3 regions of the Actinacidiphila sp. bgisy145 genome follow, and region 2 is predicted to be linked to each of the others. Evidence: riboswitches for the same ligand, from Rfam matches in the RefSeq annotation. Region 2 holds a riboswitch; each other region holds the start of a gene.
The links. Region 2 has a riboswitch for S-adenosylmethionine ahead of thrC (threonine synthase). Riboswitches for the same ligand answer to the same signal wherever they lie in the genome.

Region 1: it holds a riboswitch for S-adenosylmethionine, as region 2 does, so the genes downstream of both, AC3ERT_RS16150 (putative leader peptide) here and thrC (threonine synthase) in region 2, are expected to answer to the same signal.
Region 3: it holds a riboswitch for S-adenosylmethionine, as region 2 does, so the genes downstream of both, AC3ERT_RS06245 (aminotransferase class V-fold PLP-dependent enzyme) here and thrC (threonine synthase) in region 2, are expected to answer to the same signal.

The regions. Positions count from the first base shown of each region.
Region 1 covers NZ_JBYIRL010000015.1:140,730-145,829, forward strand. The annotation lists gene AC3ERT_RS16135 (ABC transporter substrate-binding protein) at 1-531, opposite strand, end outside; gene AC3ERT_RS16140 (amino acid ABC transporter ATP-binding protein) at 669-1,442, opposite strand; gene AC3ERT_RS16145 (amino acid ABC transporter permease) at 1,439-2,578, opposite strand; SAM riboswitch class IV at 3,152-3,266, shown strand; gene AC3ERT_RS16150 (putative leader peptide) at 3,303-3,446, shown strand; gene AC3ERT_RS16155 (LLM class flavin-dependent oxidoreductase) at 3,743-4,948, shown strand; gene AC3ERT_RS16160 (NtaA/DmoA family FMN-dependent monooxygenase) at 4,984-5,100, shown strand, end outside.
Region 2 covers NZ_JBYIRL010000048.1:9,485-14,584, forward strand. The annotation lists gene AC3ERT_RS31660 (alpha,alpha-trehalose-phosphate synthase (UDP-forming)) at 1-128, opposite strand, end outside; gene AC3ERT_RS31665 (glucosyl-3-phosphoglycerate synthase) at 211-1,176, opposite strand; SAM riboswitch class I at 1,359-1,490, shown strand; gene thrC (threonine synthase) at 1,509-2,825, shown strand; gene AC3ERT_RS31675 (ubiquitin-like small modifier protein 1) at 2,822-3,097, shown strand; gene AC3ERT_RS31680 (cold-shock protein) at 3,611-3,814, shown strand; gene groL (chaperonin GroEL) at 4,166-5,100, shown strand, end outside.
Region 3 covers NZ_JBYIRL010000005.1:1-5,100, forward strand. The annotation lists gene trpD (anthranilate phosphoribosyltransferase) at 249-1,316, shown strand; SAM riboswitch class IV at 1,400-1,517, shown strand; gene AC3ERT_RS06245 (aminotransferase class V-fold PLP-dependent enzyme) at 1,763-3,130, shown strand; gene AC3ERT_RS06250 (Lrp/AsnC family transcriptional regulator) at 3,194-3,475, opposite strand; gene AC3ERT_RS06255 (rhomboid family intramembrane serine protease) at 3,472-4,251, opposite strand; gene AC3ERT_RS06260 (hypothetical protein) at 4,421-4,681, shown strand; gene AC3ERT_RS06265 (NYN domain-containing protein) at 4,772-5,100, shown strand, end outside.

The DNA of each region.
Region 1 (5,100 bases), on a different contig from region 2:
CGACGTGAGGGAGACGGTGCGCGAACCGAGGAACGCCTGCCCGTCGTTGAGGTAGGTGGCGAAGTCGACCACCTTCTCGCGTTCCTTGGTGGCGCCGAAGTTGTCCTGGCCGACGTCGTAACGGCCGTTCTGCACACCGGGGATGATCGTGGGGAAGGTGCCGTTCTGCACCTTCCAGGTGACGCCGAGCACCTTGGCGACGGCGTTGCGCAGGTCCACGTCGAGGCCGACGTCCTTGCCGTTGTCCTGGCCGGCGTGCGGCAGGCCCTGCACGCCCGGCTGGAGGGTGGTGCCGAGCGTCAGGGTGCCGCTGGCGCGGACCTTGGCGGGCAGTTCGGCGGTGAGCTTCGGGTCGGCGGTGACGGCGGAGACCACGTCCTGGGTGGGGATCGCGGTCGAACTCCCGCCGCTGGCAGCGGGTTTGGCGCCCGCGTCGGAGGAGGTGCCGGCGGAGTCGCCGGAGGAGCCGCCGCAGGCGGCGAGCAGCGCGAGGGCGGCCGCGGTGGCCGCGGCGGTGGCCGCGAGTCTCACGGAGCGGCGGTGGGAACGGCGGTGGGAACGGCGTTCGGTGGTCACGGGAGTGCCTTTCGGGGAGACCGGCGAAGGGCGCCGGCGGGTGCGCGGCAGCAGGGGGCCGCGGGGGAGCACGCGGGGTGCGAGCGGGGGAGTCAGAGGACCGCGGCGAGGAAGGAGCGGGCGCGTTCGTGCCGTGGCGCGCTCAACACGTCGGCGGGGGCGCCGGATTCGATGATCCGTCCGCCGTCGAGGAAGACCACGGTGTCGGCGGCCTTGCGGGCGAAGCCGATCTCGTGGGTGACGACGATCATCGTCATACCGCTGACCGCCAGGTCCTGGATCACCGCCAGCACCTCGCCCACGAGTTCGGGGTCGAGCGCGCTGGTCGGCTCGTCGAAGAGCAGCAGCCGCGGGTCCATCGCCAGTGCGCGGGCGATCGCCACCCGCTGCTGCTGGCCGCCGGACAACTGCCGGGGATAGGAGTCCTCCCGGCCCGCCAGGCCCACCCGTTCGAGCAGCTCGCGCGCCCGGGCGGCGGCCTGCTTGCGGGGGACGCCGCGCACCGCCACCGGTGCCTCGACGATGTTGCCGAGCACCGTCAGGTGCGGGAAGAGGTTGAACTGCTGGAAGACCATGCCGACGTCCGCCCGCTGCCGGGTGACCGCGCGCGCCCGCAGCTCGTGCAGCCGCCCGCCGTCGTGCCGGTAGCCGACCAGCTCGCCGCCGATCTCCACGAACCCGGCGTCCGGCCGCTCCAGGTGGTTCACGCAGCGCAGCAGCGTCGACTTCCCGGACCCGGACGGCCCGAGCAGCACCGTGACCTCGCCCTCGCGCACGTCGAGGTCCACACCGTCCAGCACGGTGTGCGCGCCGTAGCTCTTGCGCAGGCCGCGCACCCGCACCAGCGGCCGCCCGCCGGCGCTCATGACAGCCCCGCCGCGGTGGAGGCGCCGGCCGGCCCGAACAGCGGTACGTTCGCGCGGGCCACCTGCCAGAAGCCGCGCGCGGTACGGTCGCCGGGCCGCCCGCTGCCGCGCGCGTAGTGCCGCTCGACGTAGTACTGGCCGACCGACAGCAGCGTGGTCAGGATGACGTACCAGAGGGTGGCGACCAGCAGCAGCGGCATGATCAGGAAGTTCTGGTTGTAGATCAACTGGCTGGAGTACAGCAGGTCCTGGACCGCGATGACGCTGACGATCGAGGTCGCCTTCAGCATGCCGATCAGCAGGTTGCCGGAGGCGGGGATGATCGCGGGCATGGCCTGCGGCAGCACGATCCGGCGGAAGATCCGCCCCTCGCCCAGCCCCAGCGCCCGCGCCGCCTCGCGCTGCCCGCGGTCGACCGACAGGATGCCGCCGCGGACGATCTCCGAGGAGAACGCGGCCACGTCCAGCGTCAGCCCGACGTAGGCGGCCAGCACCCCGCTGAACAGGTGCGCGGTCGAGACGCCCGCGAACTGCGGCCCGAACGGCACCCCCACCGACAACCGCGGGTACAGCGAGGCCAGTTCGTACCAGAAGAGCAGTTGGACGAGCGGCGGGACCGAGCGCACCAGCCAGACGTAGCCGAAGCTCAGCGCGCGCAGCACGGGGTTGCGCGACAGCCGCATCGCGGCGACGCCGACCCCCAGCAGGTAGCCGCTGGCCATCACCGCGCCGGTCAGCCACAGGGTCAGCTCGAGGCCGTGCAGGATCGAGGAGCTGAGGAAGTAGTGGCCGACCACGTGCCATTGGAAGCGCGGGTTGGTGGCCAGGGTGTGGACGAGCATCGCGAAGAGCACCAGCAGCACCGCCGCCGAGAGCCACTGCCCCGGCCGCCGCAGCGGCACGATCCGGGCGGCGAGCAGCGAGGCGTCGGCCGGGCGGACGTCCAGCGCGCGGAACTCCGGGGACGGCGGCCGGTCGGATTTCGGCTCAGCGGGCTGATCGGCTGCGGACGTGGTGGGCCGGTCGGACGCGGGCCGGCCCGCGTCCGCGGGTTTGCCGGGCGCGGTCGGGTCGGGCGGGGGCGGCGGGTGGCCGGGGGCGGCGGTGACCGGCCCGGAGGTGTCGTGCTGGGGCATCGTCGGGGTTCCCGTCTCGTCGGGGAGCGCGGCGGCATCCGGGCATGGCGGCCCCGCGCGGGGCCGGCCGGCCGGGCGGGGCCACCGGGAAGGAGGGCAGGGGCGGGCGGGAGTTCAGCCGGCCGCGCACGCCGGGGGAGTGGGCCGCGGCACCGATGGCGCGGCGGTGGGAAAGCGGGAGGTGCGGGAGGTGCGGAAGGAACGGCGGCGGGCCGTCAGCGGGCCGCGGGCGTCCCCGGACACAGGGCGCTGCACACGCGGAGCAGGTCGACATGGCGCCGGACCACCCGGGTCCGGGCGAAGCCGCGGGGACACTGCGCCAGGCCGCGTCGGTCTGCGTCCATGCCCGTCCCCTCGCTGTCTTCGGCGCTGTGGGCGCCGGGCCTGACGGCCGGTGGTACGACCGCGGACACCGGTCGTGGCGGGCCGCGTGACACCGGGCCCGTGCCCTCAGCACGTTAACCGCAGGGCGGCGGCCGGGCAATCCCCCTCGGCGCCCGCCGGATGTGGCGCGGATCGCGTCCGGCGAGGGGGGATTGTGTTCGAACACGGCACCGAGTTACCGTGCTTGCAGGTCATGAGCGTCAGCAACCAAGGCCCTGGCCGGCTGACCGGCAACCCTCCGTCGCGGTGGGGTGCTCCAGGTGACGACCCGGCGGAGCCGACGGCGGCTCGGCAAGCGCGAGCTCGGCAGGCGTGAGCCGATCGAGGCGGGAGGTGCGAAGTGCGCGGCGACAGCGAGCAGTCGACGCCCCCCGGCGTACCCGGCCTCGTCACGTACTCGCGCCGCCACATCGACCTCCAGCGCGTCGCCGGCGCCCTGTGTCCGGGCACACCGACGGCCCGGCTGCCGCGTACCGCCGGCTGAGCCCGCTCCACCCCCGCTTCACCCTGGCGCCCTGCGCGCATCCTCCGTCCTTCCGCCGGCCCACCCGGGGACGACGCCGTTCCCGGTGCGGGCCCGTCCGGTTCCCTCCGGCCTGCCCGCCGCCGGCCCCGCGGCCGCCGGTCCGCCGCGTGCGGAGGGGACCCGCGGCCCGGCGCCCTCGTAGGCACCCGATCCCGTACGCACTCCGATCCGTACGCACCCCGATCCGTCCACACCCCGACCTCCATGCCCCGGCCGTTCGCCCGCGGCCCGTCCGAGCAGGAAGCGGTACGTCCATGTCCCGATCCACCACCCCCCTCCACCTCGCGGTCGCCCTCGACGGCGCCGGCTGGCACCCCGCCGCCTGGCGGGAGGCCGACGCGCGGCCGGCCGAGCTGTTCACCGCGCGCTACTGGGCCGACCTGGCCGCCGAGGCCGAACGCGGCCTGCTGGACCTGCTCACCATCGAGGACTCCCTCGGCCTCCAGTCGTCCCTGCCCACCGGCCCCGACGAGCGGACCGACCAGGTGCGAGGCCGGCTGGACGCGGTGCTGACCGCCGCCCGGATCGCACCGCTGACCCGGCACATCGGCCTGCTGCCGGTCGCGGTGGTCACCCATACCGAGCCGTTCCACCTGTCGAAGGCGATCGCCACCCTCGACTACGTCAGCACCGGCCGCGCCGGGGTCCAGGTGCGGGTGTCCGCCCGGCCCGACGAGGCCGCGCACTTCGGCCGCCGCACCCTGCCCGGGCTGTCGCTCGACGCGCTGGAAACCCCGGACGGCAGGGCGCTGCTGGCCGAGCTGTTCGGCGAGGCCGCCGACTACGTCGAGGTGGTGCGGCGGCTGTGGGACAGCTGGGAGGACGACGCGGAGATCCGCGACGTGGCCACCGGCCGCTTCATCGACCGCGACAAGCTGCACTACATCGACTTCGAGGGACCGCACTTCAGCGTCAAGGGGCCCTCCATCACCCCGCGCCCGCCGCAGGGCCAGCCGCTGGTGGCCGCGCTCGCGCACCGCACCGAGCCCTTCCGCCTGGTCGCCTCCTCCGCCGACCTCGGCTTCACCACCCCGCACGGCATCGGGCAGGCGGCCGCGGTCGTCGGCGAGATCCGCCAGGCGCAGGAGGAGGCCGGGCGGGGCGGCCAGACCGTGCACGTCTTCGCGGACCTGGTGGTCTTCCTCGACGAGGAGCCCGGCCGGGCCGCCGAGCGCCGCGCCCGGCTGGACGCCGAACTGGACGCGCCCTACGCCAGTGACGCCCTGGTCTTCACCGGCACCGCCGCCGAACTCGCCGACCTGCTGCTGGAGTTCGCCGCCACCGGGCTGACCGGCTTCCGGCTGCGCCCCGCGACGCTGCCCTACGACCTGGCCCGCGTCAGCCGCGACCTGGTGCCCGAACTCCAGCGCCGCGGCGCCTTCCGCGAGTCGTACCAGGCCGACACGCTGCGCGGGCTGCTCGGCCTGCCCCGCCCGGCCAACCGCTACGCCCCCGCCTGAGCGACCCGCGCGAAGCCCCAGGAGGCAGACCCCGCATGAGCAGCACCGACCGGACCGGCACACCCGGCAGCAATGGCAAGCCGCGCAAGCAGATCCACCTCGCCGCGCACTTCCCCGGCGTCAACAACACCACCGTGTGGAGCGACCCGGCC
Region 2 (5,100 bases):
CTCAGCCCGGAGACGACCCCGCCGCCGCCCCTGCGGCTCCCCAGGCTGCCGTCGCCCTCCACGGTGTACGACACCGGGCCGCGGTTCGACGCGACCAGAATCCGGGCACCCTGCGAAGATCCCTCCATGCCCGCAGCTTTGCCGGTTGCCGCGCAGCTCAAACGTGCCGGCGGCACTCTTTGCCCGCGGCGGTGGCCCCCGGCGCCGCGCCTACGCCGCCTTGCGGGCGAGGTACTCCGGCAGGTCGGCCATCGGCGGGCGCTCCTCGGTGTCGACCGGGTGGGTGCGCGGTACGAAGGCGGAGCCGGCGCGGCCGAACTGCGTGAGGTGCGGGCGGACCAGCTGGCCGCGGGCGAGCCGGACCTGGGCTGTGCGGTAGATCGCGGCGGCCATCCGCCCGAGCGCCTGGCCGTCCTGGTGCCGGTGGTGCCGCACCCCGACATCGACCTGCCCGAGCCCGTCGAGCCCGACGAGCCCCAACGCGTCGATCAGCATGCCGAGTTCGACGCCGTAGCCGACCGGGAAGGGCAGCCGCTCCAGCAGCGAGCGGCGGGCGGCGTACTCCCCGCCGAGCGGCTGGACGAAGCCGGCCAGCTGCGGCCAGTGCAGGTTGAGCAGCGGGCGGGCGACGAGTTCGGTGACCCGGCCGCCGCCGGCGGGCACCACGGTGCCGCCGGTCTCCAGCGGGCGGTCGTACATCGCCTTGACCAGCTGCACCGCGGGGTCGGTGAGCAGCGGCCCGACGATCCCGGAGACGAAACGGGCGTCGAACTCCCGCAGGTCGGCGTCGACGAAGCAGACGATCTCGCCGCGGGTGACCAGTAGCGACCGCCACAGCACCTCGCCCTTGCCGGGCAGGGCCGGCAGCCGGGGCAGGATCGCGTCCCGCCCGACCACGCGGGCCCCGGCCCCGGCGGCGACCGCGGCCGTGCGGTCGGTGGAGCCGGAGTCGACCACGACCACCTCGTCCACCAGCGGCGCCGCGGCGGACATCAGGTCGCGGCGGATCGCCGCCACGATCGCGCCGACGGTCGCCTCCTCGTCCAGCGCCGGCAGCACCACGCTGACCGTGCCCCGGTCGCCGGCCGCGCGCTTGGCGGCGAGCAGCAGGTCAAGCGGCCGCTGGGCGGCCGACCAGGACCGGCGGCGCAGCCAGCGCTCCACCTCGTCGAGCACGTGAGTCCTCTCCCTCGGCACGCCCCGGACCGGGCATGTGATCCATCTCGCGGTGCGGACGGCTACCTCAACCGTCACCTGTGTCGGTTACAGTCTTGAACAACGCGTGACGCCACCGCATGCCGGGGGCGTGACGCGCACAAATGCGACGGGCCCGGTCCGTACCGACCCGGTCGCCATACCGCTCATCCAGAGGGGCAGAGGGAACGGCCCGTAGAAGCCCCGGCAACCCTCCCGCCGACCGCGAGGTCACGCACGGTGGGGAAGGTGCCAATTCCGTCTCGTGACGCGCCCGCGTGCGAGGAAGATGAGGAGAAAGGGCCTCGCCTGTCATGGCTGCGCAAACCGTCGCAAGCACCACCGACTCCGCTGCCGGCACCCAAGGTGCCGACGCCGCCCCCGCACCGTTCGGCCCGGCCGCCGCGCTGTCCTGCCGGGAGTGCGGCACCCGCTACCCGCTGAGCCCGGTCTTCGCGTGCCTGGAGTGTTTCGGGCCACTGGAAGTGGCCTACGACCTGCCGACCGGTGACCCCGAGGCGCTGCGCGCCCGGATCGAGGCCGGCCCGACCAACATCTGGCGCTACGCCCCGCTGCTGCCGGTGCCCGCCGACGTCGCCGACAAGCCCAACCTGAACCCGGGCTGGACCAAGCTCGTCAAGGCCGACAACCTCGCCCGCGAACTGGGCATCACCGGCGGCCTGCACGTCAAGGACGACTCCGGCAACCCCACCCACTCCTTCAAGGACCGGGTGGTCGCGATCGCGCTGGAGGCCGCCCGCACCTTCGGCCTCACCACGCTGTCCTGCTCCTCCACCGGCAACCTGGCCGGCGCCGTCGGCGCCGCCGCCTCCCGGGCGGGCCTGCGCTCCTGCGTCTTCATCCCGCACGACCTGGAGGCCGGCAAGGTCGTGATGGCCGCGGTCTACGGCGGCGAACTCGTCGGCATCGAGGGCAGCTACGACGACGTGAACCGCTTCTGCTCGGAACTGATCGGCGACCCGATCGGCGAGGGCTGGGGCTTCGTCAACGTCAACCTGCGCCCGTACTACGGCGAGGGCTCCAAGACGCTCGCCTACGAGATCGCCGAGCAGCTCGGCTGGCGGCTGCCGGACAACCTGGTCATCCCGATCGCGTCCGGCTCCCAGCTCACCAAGATCGACAAGGGCCTCAAGGAGCTGATCGCGCTCGGCCTGGTCGAGGAGAAGCCGTACAAGATCTTCGGCGCCCAGGCCGAGGGGTGCTCCCCGGTGTCGACGGCCTTCAAGGCCGGGCACGACGTCGTACGGCCGGTGAAGCCCGACACCATCGCCAAGTCGCTGGCGATCGGCAACCCCGCGGACGGCCCGTACGTGCTGGACATCGCCCGGCGCACCGGCGGGGCCGTCGAGGACGTGGACGACGCGCAGATCGTGGACGCGATCAAGCTGCTGGCGCGGACCGAGGGCATCTTCGCGGAGACCGCGGGCGGGGTGACCGTCGGTGTGCTGAAGAAGCTGATCGAGTCCGGGCAGCTCGACCCGGCCACCGAGACCGTCGTGCTCAACACCGGCGACGGACTGAAGACCCTGGACGCGGTGGCGCCGACCACCGGGCCGACCGCGACCATCCGCCCGACCCTTGCCGCATTCCGAGAGGCTGGCCTCGCATGAGTGCTTCCGTACGTATCCCCACCATTCTCCGCACCTACACCGGCGGCCAGGCCGAGGTGCCGGCCGAGGGTGCCACCCTCGCCGAAGTGATCGACTCCCTGGAGCGCGATCACAAGGGAATTTCGGCGCGCGTGCTCGACGACGCGGGAAAGCTGCGCCGCTTTGTGAACGTGTATGTCAACGACGACGACGTGCGGTTTTCCCAGGGGCTCGAGACGGTCGTGCCGGACGGCGCGAGTGTCTCGATCATTCCCGCGGTCGCAGGCGGCTGAACCTCCGGCCGGCCACCGGATCTGCCCGCCGGTCGCCGAGTGAACCGGCCGCCGCCCAACGGGAGTTGGGCGGCGGTTCCGGATTCGGGCGGTTTGTGCCCCGTTCACCCCTTCGGGTGAGCGGGGCATGCGTGTGCCGAAGCGGTAGTTGAAGAGTTGTACAGTTGCCGTAGGCAATCCCGTGGCATGGACCCCAGGTGTGGCGCGGCCACGGCGATTTATCGCCAAATTCACGAGCGAATTCTCCTTTTCGTCCGCTATGTCCGGCCCGGCTTGCCCTGCCTTATCGTTATTTCTCAGGCGATTTCCGATGGGTCGCGCCCAGAATTCTCGTCCGATTGACCTGTTGCAGACGGCATCCGTGCAGATACATTCAGCCGCGGTCGACGCGTTCCGGCGCACGCCCCCCAGGGTTCCCACCTGTCAAAGGCACGGGTTCCGCGGGCGGGTGAGGTCTGACCCGGGCCCGCGAAGTGCGGGGCCGCGATAGGGCCAGCAATAGGGGAGTTAGGGATGGCTCAGGGCACCGTCAAGTGGTTCAACGCGGAGAAGGGCTACGGCTTCATCGCGGTCGACGGTGGTGCGGATGTCTTCGTCCACTACAGCGCGATCCAGATGGACGGGTACCGCACCCTCGAAGAAGGCCAGCGGGTCGAGTTCGAGATCTCGCAGGGTCAGAAGGGGCCGCAGGCGGACATGGTCCGCCTCGCCGGCTGACTTCACGGCGCGTTCGACCATCGACGCGACCTCGGCAGTACGCAGGAGCCGCCCCCCGTCCGCGGGAGGCGGCTCCTGTGCGTCCTGCGGGTGCCCAGCGGGCGTCTTGCGGGCGCCGCCGGGCGGGGGGCGACCCTGTACGCGGCTCGGCCCCCGGGGCGAACCGCTTGCACTCGCAGGGGGTGAGTGCTAATCATTGGCGTTAGCACTCTCCACGTGAGAGTGACAGCAGGGCCGGGTCGGTGAGGGCCGTGCGGACGTCGGGAAGGAACCGGCGGCCGGCGGGCCGTCCGTCGCGGGCACCACACGGTCCCGAGCGCAAACAACCCAGTCCGCGGAGGACACTTCACCATGGCCAAGATCATCGCGTTCGACGAGGAGGCACGGCGCGGCCTTGAGCGCGGGATGAACCAGCTCGCCGACGCCGTCAAGGTCACCCTCGGCCCCAAGGGCCGCAACGTGGTCCTCGAGAAGAAGTGGGGCGCTCCCACGATCACCAACGATGGTGTGTCCATCGCCAAGGAGATCGAGCTCGAGGACCCGTACGAGAAGATCGGCGCCGAGCTGGTCAAGGAAGTCGCGAAGAAGACCGACGACGTCGCCGGTGACGGCACGACGACCGCGACCGTCCTGGCCCAGGCCCTGGTCAAGGAGGGTCTGCGCAACGTAGCCGCCGGCGCCAACCCGATGGCCCTCAAGCGGGGCATCGAGAAGGCCGTCGAGGCCGTCTCCGCCGCGCTGCTGGAGCAGGCGAAGGACGTGGAGACCAAGGAGCAGATCGCCTCCACCGCCTCCATCTCCGCCGCCGACACCCAGATCGGCGAGCTGATCGCCGAGGCCATGGACAAGGTCGGCAAGGAAGGCGTCATCACCGTCGAGGAGTCGCAGACCTTCGGGCTCGAGCTCGAGCTCACCGAGGGCATGCGCTTCGACAAGGGCTTCATCTCCGCCTACTTCGCCACCGACCTGGAGCGGATGGAGGCGTCGCTCGACGACCCCTACATCCTGATCGTCAACTCCAAGATCTCCGCGGTGAAGGACCTGCTCCCGCTGCTGGAGAAGGTCATGCAGTCCGGCAAGCCGCTGCTGATCATCGCCGAGGACGTCGAGGGCGAGGCCCTGTCGACCCTGGTGGTCAACAAGATCCGCGGCACCTTCAAGTCCGTCGCCGTCAAGGCTCCGGGCTTCGGTGACCGCCGCAAGGCCATGCTCGGCGACATCGCCATCCTCACCGGTGGCACCGTCATCTCCGAAGAGGTCGGCCTCAAGCTGGAGAACGCGGGCCT
Region 3 (5,100 bases), on a different contig from region 2:
TCCCCCGGGCCTTTGGGCGCCCGCAAGGGGCGCGTGGGGGCACCGCCCAGGCGCAGCTCTGGGGGAGAACGGAGCGACCAGCCACCCACCGGCGGGTGGTCCGGCAACGACAGCAACTGCCCCACCGGGCCGGTGACGACCTGCGGTCCGCAGACGGCTGAGCGCGCAGTTCCCCGCGCCCCTTGCGGGCGCTCGGCACCGGTAGGGTGCGGGGGACGTACCGCCCTAGGAACATGGAGCGTGAAGCCATGAGCGTTGTGCACCCCGCCGGAGGCGTACCCGGGGCCGCGCGCTCGTGGCCGGACATCCTGGGCGCCCTGATCCGCCGCGACGACCTCAGCTCCGCGGAGACCGCGTGGGCGATGGACTCGATCATGAGCGGCGAGGCCACCGACGCGCAGATCGCCGGCTTCGCGGTGGCGCTGCGCAGCAAGGGCGAGACGGTCGCGGAGATCGCCGGGCTGGTCGAGGCGATGTACGCGCACGCGACGACGATCGAGGTGCCCGGCCCGACCGTGGACGTGGTCGGCACCGGCGGCGACCGGTCGAACTCCGTGAACATCTCCACGATGTCGGCGATCGTGGTGGCCGGTACCGGCGCGCGGGTGGTGAAGCACGGCAGCAGGTCCGCGTCCTCCAAGAGCGGCGCGTCCGACGTGCTGGCCGCGCTCGGCGTGAACCTCGACCTGCCCGCGCGGCGCGTCGCGGAGGTCGCCGTGGAGGTGGGCATCACCTTCTGCTTCGCGGTCCGGTTCCACCCGGCGCTGCGCCATGTGGCCGCCGCGCGCAGCGAGTTGGGGGTGGCGACGCCCTTCAACTTCCTCGGCCCGCTGACCAACCCGGCGCGGGTGCGGGCGCAGGCGACCGGCGTCGCGGACCTGCGGATGGCGCCGATCCTCGCCGGGGTGCTCGCCGAACGCGGTTCGTCGGCGCTGGTGTTCCGCGGTGACGACGGGTTGGACGAGCTGACCACTACCGCGACCTCGCAGGTGTGGGTGGTCAAGGACGGCAAGGTGGAGCACACCGGGTTCGACCCGCGGGACGTCGGCCTGGAGCTGGTGCCGGTGGAGGCGCTGCGCGGCGGCGAGGCCGGGTACAACGCGGAGGTGGCCCGGCGGCTGCTCGCCGGTGAGCGCGGGCCGGTGCGGGACGCGGTGCTGCTCAACTCCGCGGCGACGCTGACCGCGTTGGGGGCCACCGGCGGCGGCACCCTGGAGGAGCGGATCAGCGCCGGCCTGGTCCGGGCGGCGGAGTCGATCGACTCGGGCGCGGCGGAGGGCGTACTGGAGCGCTGGGTGGCGGCGACCCGGGCGTAGCGAAGAGGCGCGGGCGCACGGCGCCGTCCACTTTCCGGACGGGGTCTTGCGCCCGCGCCGCCGTATGGCACAATCTTGTCCCAGGTCACGAGTGACAGCGCAAAGGCCCCGGCTCGCTGTCCGGCAACCCTCCGTCCGAGGCGGGGTGCCCCGGGTGATGACCAGGCTGTGATGCAGCGAGGCTCACAGCAAGCCGGACTGGGGAGTTCTTTCATGAGCAAGCGAATGCGTTAGGGCCTGTCGGCCCCGGTTCTGCCACCAGCAATTCCGCCCGATCACCTCTGCACCGCGCCGTCCGCGCGGCCGTTCCCGGCCGCCGCTTCGTGGTGCTTTCGCCTGCCTTCCGCCGGGAGTTCGCCTTGACCACCGCCGCCACCTCCGCCGCCCGCACCAGCACCACCAGCACCGCCAAGAGCACGGTCGGGGCCACCGCCACCGCCACCGCCATCAGCGAAGGCGCCGACGCCGACTGCCCCACCTGTACGTCCGCCCCGCTGCCCGTACTCGGCCGGGACGTGCGGGTGCCGCTCGTCACCGGTGGGGAAGTGGGGTACGCCGCGCTCGACTACGCCGCGAGCGCCCCCGCGCTCCAGCGGGTGTGGGACGACGTCGCCGCCTACGCGCCGTACTACGGCAGCGTGCACCGCGGTGCCGGCTACCTCTCGCAACTGTCGACCGACCTGTTCGAGCAGAGCCGCGAGACCGTCGCGGAGTTCCTGGGCTGCCGCCCGGACGACGAGCTGGTCTTCACCCGCTCCACCACCGACTCGCTCAACCTGCTGGCCGCCGCCCTCCCGGCCGGGACCCGCGTCTACGTCTTCGACACCGAGCACCACGCGGCCCTGCTGCCCTGGCAGCGCGTCGAGGGCGGGCAGGTCGTGTATCTGCCCGCGCCGCGCACCCCGGAGCAGGCCGTCGCGTCCCTGGACGTGGCGCTGCACGGCGCCCCCAAGGGCCCGAAGCTGGTCTGTGTGACCGGCGCGTCCAACGTCACCGGCGAGATCTGGCCGGTGCGCGAACTGGCGGCCGCCGCACACCGGCACGGCGCCCGGATCGTGCTGGACGCCGCCCAGCTCGCCCCGCACCACCCGGTGGACATCACCGCGCTCGACGTCGACTGGGTGGCCTTCTCCGGGCACAAGCTGTACGCGCCGTTCGGCGCCGGGGTGCTCGCCGGGCGGGCCGACTGGCTGCGGGACGCCGAGCCGTACCTCGCCGGGGGCGGCGCCACCCGCAAGGTCGCCCGCTCCGGTGACGAGCTGTCCGTGGAGTGGCACTCCGGCACCGCCCGGCACGAGGCAGGCTCGCCGAACGTGATCGGCGCCTACGCCATCGCGTCGGCGTGCAAGGCGCTTACCGAGGCGGGCTTCGACACCCTTGTCACCCGTGAGCGTGAACTGCTCGCCCGGCTGCGGGACGGCCTCGCCGCCTTCCCCGAGGTGCGGGTGCTCTCGCTGTTCGGGTCCGGCTCGGCCCGGGTCGGCGTGCTCTCCTTCGTCGTGCGCGGCTGGAACTCCTCGCACTTCGCGGCGGCGCTCTCGGCGGAGTACGGGATCGGTGTACGGGACGGGCTGTTCTGCGCGCACCCGCTGGTGCGGACCCTCCTGGACACGGAGCCGGACGAGCCGGGGGAGTGCGGCGCCCCCGACGCCGAGCCCGGTGAGCGCTCCCTGAACGCCGTCCGGGTCAGCTTCGGCGCGGGCACCCCCCAGGAGCACATCGACCGCTTCCTCGGGGCCGTCGGCACCCTCGTCCGCGAGGGCGCCGCATGGAGCTACCGCACCGAGGCGGGCCGCTGCGTCCCCGTCCGCTGACGGACGGCGCGCTCCACGAAGGCGCGGGCGGCCAGGAGTACGGGCAGCCAGGAGTACGGGCGGCTAGGAGTCCAGCCCGATGGAGAACGCGGCCTCCAGGTCGTGCTGGGAGTACGTCCGGAACGCCACGTGCGTGTCGGTCACCTCGACACCCGGGATCTTGGAGATGCGCCCGGGGATGATGTCGGCGAGGTCGTCGTGGCGGGCGACCCGCACCAGGGCGACCAGGTCGTAGGTCCCGGTCACCGAGTACACCTCGCTGACGTGCTCCAGTGCGGCGATCGACTCGGCGATCTCGGGGATCTGGTCCACTGAGGTCTTGATGAGCACGATCGCGGTGATCACGGCTGGACGTCTCCTCGGGTGGGTGCGATGACGACGCTCACCTTACGCCGTGGCCGGTAGCAGACCCATGCGCACAGGAAGCCGAAGGCGAAACCGACCACGTGCGCGAGGTAGGCGACGCCGGGCCCGCCCTGCGCGGTCTGCGCGGCCAGCCACTGGAGCACGAACCAGAAGCCGAGCACCACCCACGCCGGGAAGCGCAGCGGCACGAAGAACAGGAACGGGAACAGGCTGGTCACCCGGGCCCTGGGATAGAGGTAGAGGTAGGCGCCCAGGGCCCCGGAGATCGCCCCCGACGCGCCGACCAGGCTCTGGGTGTCCCCGCTGTTGGCGAAGGCGAACCCGTAGGCGGCGAGGTAGCCCGCCGCGAGGTAGAACAGCGCGAAGCGCACCCGGCCCATGCGGCTTTCCACGTTGTCCCCGAAGACGTAGAGGAAGAGCATGTTGCCGATCAGGTGCAGCCAGCCGCCGTGCACGAACATCGAGGTCAGCACCGACAGGAACGGCACCTTCGGGAAGGCGCCCGGGGTGCGGCAGCCCGCGGGCAGGTCGAGTTGCGCGACCGGGGTGCGGCCGTGGAACAGCTCGCTGGGGATCACCCCCCAGCGGTCGAAGTACACCGCCTGCGCGCACTGGAGCGCGTGACCGCTGCCGTAGAGGCGGACGAAGCCGGAGACCGGGCCGGCCAGGAAGACCGCGGTGCACAGGGCGATGAGCGCGTAGGTCACGACCGGACGGCGGCGGACCGGGTTCTTGTCGTACACCGGGATGACCATGCACCGATCATGACGGAAGCGGACCAACCGGCAGGGAACGCCTCGCCGCAGCGCGCCGTGCCTCCAAGGCCGTAGGGTGACCGGGGCACACACGCCCGTCCTGATGGGTAGGGGTGAGCCGAGGTCCGCCCCCCGTGGACGCACCGAGACGAGAGAGGTGCCCGAGCCGATGACGGTTCCCCTGCCGACCGCGACCACCAGGTGGCGCTGCACCCTGTGCGGCAACCTGACGAGGTTCGACGTCACCCGTTCGACCCGGGTGGTCGAGTACGTCCACCTCGACCTGGGCGGCGAGCCGCGCACCGAGGAGACCGAGGTGCTCAGCGAGACCGTGGAGTCCGTGCGCTGCCGGTGGTGCAACGCGGTCGACCAGATCGAACTGGTGGACCGGCCTGGCAAGGACGTGACGGACGGTCCCGCACAGGGTTGAGTCCTGTTGCGGGGACAATGGAAGCAGCAGGCGACGGCCGGAGGGATCGAAGGAGGCCGGGAGGGCGCCGAGGAACCCGACAGGGAGTGACTGGTGGATGGTAACGGCGGCCGACCGCTGCCCGACGAGGAGCTCGCGCCGGGTCCCGGCGAGCCGACGCTCGACCGGCCGCTGCCCGAGGGCGTGCGCCACCGGGTGGTCGCCATCGCCGCCGACGCTTTCGGCGGGTTCACCTTCCCCGAACTGCCGGTGTCCCTGCGCCCGTACGCCCGTTTCACCCCCACCCGCCGCGTGAAGTACGCCGGGACCGCGCTGGCCGCCGCCCTGGAGTCCGACGCCGCGTTCCGGCAGAAGGTCGCCGGGCGGCTGCGCGAGGCGCAGCCGGAGCTGACCGGCGCGCTCGACGCCGGCACCGCGCC